Mucilaginibacter paludis DSM 18603: one gene and its partner. The protein of the gene in region 2 interacts with the protein of the main gene of each other region in a pairwise test. Links are inferred from orthologs where the notes say so. Each region holds a gene or a part of one and is shown on either strand. Other genes may lie near its edges. The genes, in order: MUCPA_RS21810 and ung.

Evidence for each region.
Region 1: the proteins of ung (region 2) and MUCPA_RS21810 interact in binary tests that used the Escherichia coli proteins (3 or more experiments, as listed by UniProt). The link is inferred for Mucilaginibacter paludis DSM 18603 from one-to-one orthologs.

Annotation. Positions count from the first base shown.
Region 1 is NZ_CM001403.1:5,146,389-5,149,416, reverse strand. Bases 264-2,951 are described here. They hold MUCPA_RS21810 (nucleoside-diphosphate kinase), read left to right. Parts: upstream 264-1,241; coding sequence 1,242-1,661; downstream 1,662-2,951. Other genes in these bases: recF (DNA replication/repair protein RecF), read right to left, coding at 2,258-2,951; MUCPA_RS21800 (DUF721 domain-containing protein), read right to left, coding at 1,975-2,265; MUCPA_RS21805 (hypothetical protein), read left to right, coding at 1,776-1,967; MUCPA_RS21815 (DHH family phosphoesterase), read right to left, coding at 264-1,114. In the rest of the region: MUCPA_RS21820 (FKBP-type peptidyl-prolyl cis-trans isomerase), read right to left, coding at 1-95; more of MUCPA_RS21815, read right to left, coding at 104-263; more of recF, read right to left, coding at 2,952-3,028. UniProt on the Escherichia coli protein: Major role in the synthesis of nucleoside triphosphates other than ATP. The ATP gamma phosphate is transferred to the NDP beta phosphate via a ping-pong mechanism, using a phosphorylated active-site intermediate.
Region 2 is NZ_CM001403.1:7,766,602-7,769,815, reverse strand. Bases 65-2,938 are described here. They hold ung (uracil-DNA glycosylase), read left to right. Parts: upstream 65-1,099; coding sequence 1,100-1,777; downstream 1,778-2,938. Other genes in these bases: MUCPA_RS32880 (tetratricopeptide repeat protein), read right to left, coding at 1,861-2,938; MUCPA_RS32890 (hypothetical protein), read right to left, coding at 478-1,032; MUCPA_RS32895 (hypothetical protein), read left to right, coding at 222-428. Also shown: more of MUCPA_RS32880, read right to left, coding at 2,939-3,214. UniProt on the Escherichia coli protein: Excises uracil residues from the DNA which can arise as a result of misincorporation of dUMP residues by DNA polymerase or due to deamination of cytosine.

The DNA of each region.
Region 1 (3,028 bases), 2.6 Mb from region 2 along the record:
TTGTATAGCATACCACCATCGCCCTGCTTAAATCCACCTTTGCAGCTTGCGAAACCAATTGCAATTACTGCCAAAAACTTCCAGTTTTTCTTCATTTTTCTTTTTATTGTATTAATAGCTTTTTATATTCTGGTAAAATTGATTTGAATTGTTTGACTACGTTTTCAAGAGAATCTGTAGAGCTTCCTCCAGCGGCGTTACGATGTCCGCCCCCGCTAAAAAAGCGCTTACAAATTTCGTTCGCAGGGAAATCGCCTCTCGACCTGAGTGACAGCTTGACCTTATCCGTACGTTCAACTATAAACGCAGCTAATTTAATGCCTGTGATTGACAATGCAAAATTAACAACGCCCTCGGTATCGCCCGTAATGATTTGAAAACGTTCAAGTTCGGCATGGGTAACGCTAATCAGCGCGGTATGATATTCGGTTAATACCTCTAATTTTTCGCTCAGGCAAAACCCGAGAAAACGCAGTCGCGATTCGGATGAATTATCATATACCAATTGGTGGATACGAGAATTATCAGCTCCGGCATCTATCAAATGCGCTACTATCCGGTGCACACCCGATGTGGTTAAAGGGAATCTGAACGAGCCTGAATCAGTCATGATACCGGTATACAAACAGGCCGCAACATCCTTATTGATCAGGTGGGGCTCGTCCATTACGTTAACTATAAACTCGTAAACCAACTGGGCAGATGCGCAGGCATTAATATTCCATAACCTCCAGTCATCAAAATCCTCTGGCTCCAGGTGATGATCAATCATGATCTTAAAGCCCGGCGCCTGCCTGATCACCTCTCCCATTTCGTTAATGCGTACCAGGTTATTAAAATCAAGGCAACATATAATTTCGGCGTTATTGATCAGCTGGTTGGCGGCTTCAACATGTTCAGTATAAATGGTAACTTCTTCGTTACCAGGCATCCAATCAAAAAATTGAGGATAATCGGTAGGGGTGATTACCTTTACGTGATGCCCCTTTTGGATTAAATAATTATACAAACCTAATGACGACCCCATGGCATCACCATCGGGTTTATGATGAGTTGTAATTACTATTTGTTTAGGCTTGGCTAATAAATCCTTCAGCGCGGCTGTTTCTAACATTAATTCTTTAAAAAGAGTTGCAAAGCTAAATAAATTAATGAAATACAAAACCATGTATTTATTGTATTGTATTAACTTTATTTTACAGCATTAAAAACATACTTTTGCGGCAATTATATATAAAAAGATGAAAACCAACAGAACTTTCACCATGATTAAACCCGATGCCGTAGCAGCGGGCCATATCGGAGCTATTTTAGATAAGATTACTAAAAGCGGATTTAAAATTATCGCCTTAAAATATACTGCCCTGAGTACAGAAAAAGCCGGTCAGTTTTACGAAGTACACAGCGAACGTCCTTTTTATAACGATCTGGTTAGCTTTATGTCATCGGGCCCTATTGTTGCAGCCATTTTAGAAAAAGATAATGCTGTTGCCGATTTCAGAACATTAATTGGTGCTACGGATCCTTCTAAAGCGGAAGCAGGTACTATCAGACAGCTTTTTGCACAATCAATCCAGGCCAATGCAGTACATGGTTCGGATTCTGACGAGAACGCCGAAATAGAAGGAAGCTTCTTTTTCTCGGCATTTGAAAAATTTTAAAACTATTTTGTTAATGGGTTGATTTTTAACCAAAGTATGTCTATTTTTGACGATATACTGGGTTGAAAATCAACCTTATTGATTAAACAATTATTGGGGCTTGATATTCCTGTTATGAAAAAGCAACAAAAATTTATTTTTTACGCTATATCCATCGTTCTTGTGATGGTGTTTTCCTTATATGGGTTTCACTATCATCCCGAGGTACAATTGGTATTTTTAATTCCGGGAATATTTTTAATCATCTATTCGGCCATTTTAAATGACTTTCCATCCAGGGCGCGATCTTTCCACCGCGGAAGATAGCGAATCTTTATAAAAAGATAATATTCTCAACAATTACACTTCCCGCTTTTTCGTTAATCTTCTCGATGATTTGAGAGTGCATAATTAAAATTTCATTTTTTATGACAGACGACTCAATGCGCAGAAAAAGTTTTTTATCATAGATATAAATCTCTTTGGTGCGGTTAGCTACGGGTTTACCCATTAACTCCGGCCATGACGCTATGATGGAAGTTTCTTCAAACTTGCGTTTAATCTTATAAACATTAAGCATTTGCTCAATAGCTTCTTTCATCGATTTATCGTTCGCTTTACGCATAAACTATCCCCTTATCAACCTTAAATATACGGATCTGAACATCCAGATCATTAAATATCCTGCTTACCCGCTCGCCGCTGGTATCGGTAATAAAAACCTGCCCGAAATCGTTATTTGATACCATCTGCATCAGTTTCCGGGTGCGGTTCTCATCCAGCTTATCAAAAATATCATCAAGCAGTAACAAAGGTTTATAACCTTTTTGCTCGTTTAAAAAAGTGTACTGCGCCAATTTAAGTGCAATTAAAAAGGATTTTTGCTGCCCCTGCGATCCGAATTTTTTCATGGCCATACCATGGATGGTGAAATGCAGATCATCCTTATGCACACCATTGGTGGTGCGCTCCAATGCCCTATCGCGCTCGGTTGATTTTTTTAACAACTGCGCAAAGTCACCTGTTAGCAACTGCGACTCATAATTTAATTCAACCATTTCGGCCTCATCACTTATGAAACGATAATGGCGGTTAAATATACCAATAAAAACCTCCATGAATTTTTTACGCTTCTCAAATATCCTCGTTCCGGATAAAACCAATTGCTCATCATACACTTCCAGCATTTGCGGATCATAACGACCAGTATCGGCAATCAGTTTAAGCAACGCATTGCGGTTGAGCAAAATTTTATTGTAAGCGATTAATTCATCAAGATAACCATTATCTGTTTGCGATATCACATTATCGATAAACTTGCGGCGTTCCTCGCTTCCTTCAATAATAATGCTGATATCGTAAGGAGAGATCATCACCAGCGGAAATAA
Region 2 (3,214 bases):
CTGCGGATAACAATTTTAAATCCGACGGTAGATAAATACAACCTAATGGAAAACGGCGCACGCAAAGTGTATCGGTAATACTTATACCATGAATTCTATTGAACTCCTGCATTTACAGATGAACGTTAATTGATTACAATAACTTAATGAAAACTTAAATAAAGTAACACTTTTGCTAATGGATCAATTTATATTTTTATAATTATAAAAATGTAAACACCATGATCAATACAAGCCTGGAAATAACGGAAAACGAATACCTGATTAAGTTTAACAGAAACAAGTTCGATCTATCATTTATCCGTAACTTACTGCGAATAGTAGAGATATCAAACCCATCTGAAGATCACGCTATTTCTGATAAGAACTTCAGTGAAGCTGCAGTATCGGTAAGCCCGGATTACTACAGTCATCTTGACGAAAAATAAACTACTGATAAAGGAAATCCTCCTTTATCAGTAGTTTTTAACTATTGTATTAAAACTGCTGGCGATAGCCGCCACGTACTACTTGCTGCTTATCCATCTGGGCCATTTGCCCCTTCATCATCTTTATCTGCTCAGTAAGCATTTTATTGGTATCTGCTTTGCTCGCTTCCTGTAAGTACATCTGTGCCTCACGCTTGTTACGCTTAGCCATTGATATTCCGGCAAGGCTTAATTTAGCCAATGCGATGTTATGAGACATCTTCATGCCCAGGGTTAATGCTTTTTTAAAGTATTTTTCGGATTTTAAGGGTGCTTTGCGCGATTCTATTAAGCCCATTAACAAATTGTAGTATCCGTGCTGCGCCTTATACAATTGCTTTTCATAGTCGGTGATCTTCAATAGCCATTCCTCTGCCTTAGTGGTATCTTCCTTACGCAGAAAATATTGCGCTATCAGCATATTTTCATTTAAAAAGAAAGTTAGTAAAACCAATCCGCCTATCAGGAAAACCAGTATACCCCATCCCCATAAACCAAAAACAGACATTACAATAGCAGCACCTAAAACAGCACATGCAATAACTAACCGAACAATATTTGACATAATTTGTAATTTTATACTGCGCAAATATCCGTTTATTTGTGGTGTTAACCAACATCTAATTACATTTATGTCGATTGAATTAGAGCCCTCATGGCTAAATATTTTAAAGAGCGAATTTGAGCAGGATTACATGCTGAAACTTAAAAACTTTTTAAAAGAAGAAAAGAATACTGGCCAGGTAGTATATCCAAGAGGTAAAGATATTTTTAACGCCTTTTGGACTACCCCATTTACAAACCTAAAGGTGGTGATACTGGGGCAAGATCCCTATCACGGTGCTAACCAGGCGCATGGTTTATCTTTTTCAGTGCAAAAGGGTGTACCCCTCCCCCCGTCTTTGCAAAACATCTATAAAGAATTGCAAACCGATATTCCAGGCTTCATCATGCCAACCCATGGAGATTTAACGGAATGGGCAGAACAGGGCGTGTTATTATTAAACGCAACCCTCACTGTACGTGCAAATTCTGCCGGGTCGCACCAAAAGTCAGGCTGGGAAATTTTTACGGATAAGGTGATCAGCCAAATATCGGAACAAAAGGAAGGAGTTGTATTTTTACTCTGGGGCAAATTTGCACAAGCTAAAGCCGTGTTAATCGATGAAAAAAAACACCATATCCTGAAAGCGGCACACCCCTCACCCTTTTCGGCATACAACGGTTTTTTTGGTTGCCACCATTTTTCAAAAACAAATGCTATTTTAACCAAAGAAGGCAAACAACCAATTGACTGGCAAATACATTAAATCAATTATGCACACTTATTCGTTTTGAAAATCAGTGTGCAATAAGTGTATACCATAGTTGCTTATTGGCAAGTGATGGATAACTATCCGTTTTTTGCAGATTCGTGAAGCATCCCGCTCATATCTATAATATTGTCGTCAATTTCAGATACGCATTTATTCATTAGTTTAATACATTCGTCCTGCTGAATCAAATCATCCTTTTCAAGATTCAGTAGTCCTTTTAAAGTCGCTATAGGCCCGCGAATCTGGTGGGATAGATGAAGCGAGTAGTCTGCGAGTTTTTTATTCTTGATCTGGAGATCTTTTGTTCGTTCGTCAATAATTTCTTCCAGGTGATGGTTGATCTGGTTCAGATTTTCTTTTTGTTCGGATATCTTAGCATTCAGTTCCGTAAGGCGTTTGTTAGTTTTGGCTTTTCGGTTTACATTATATATCAGTAAAACAATCACAACCAAAAAAAGGCCTGCCACCAGAGCACTTGCCCAAAACATTTGCCTGTCATACTTCTGGCGCTCGATGATACGTTCGTTTTCTTGTTCTTTTTCGCGATGCTTGTGCTGCTCATCAATCAGGTTAAGCCGTACAGATATGTTATTTTTATAGGTTGCGCTATCCTGTTTGTAAATGTCCCTTAAACTGAATAATGCATTTTTATAATTTTTCCTTTTAAACTCCAGCTCATACCTGGTCAGTTTGTAATCATATTCAAGCTTGGTGCTTTTAACCTGCCTTGAAAATGCAAGGCCCTCGTTTAGATAGGTTTCCGCCAAATCAAATTTATTCTCGGCAATAAAAAGCGAGGTGAGGGTTAAGTTAATGCTGGCAACAGCCATATTCAAATCCATTGTTTTGGCCTGTTGGTTAGCTTCTAACAAAAGTTCCCTGGCTTTATCCAATTGATTCAGGTTATAATAGATAACTCCCCTGTTTTGAAGGCATTGGATCAGGTTAACCGTGTTATTTAATTTGGTAAATAACACGTTGCTTTTATCGTAATATTCTAAAGCCTTGGTAAAGTTCTTTTTCCGATAGTATATATTGCCGAAATTTAGATCAATGGTGGCTATAAGGTCCTCATCTTTTATTTTTTGTGCTATGCTCAAAGCTTTAAAATAATAATCGATGGCAATATCGTAGTCGCTTTCGCGGTATAGCGTGCCAATATTATTGTTCACCTTAGCCTGGCCGCTTAAGTTGTTGTTACTTTGAAAATATTTTAGTGCATTTAAATAACAATCAAGTGATGTTTCTTGTTGTGTTAAATAGTAATAGCCAAGGCCTAACACGCGGTATGCTTCCCCAATACCGTTGATGTAATTTATTTTAATAGCCAGTGCAAGGCTTTTTTTAGCTTGATTAATAGTTCCGCTGGGATCTGTTAACCTGCTATTATATGCCTGTTTATTGATTTTATTAACCTGAATGGTGTCCGGA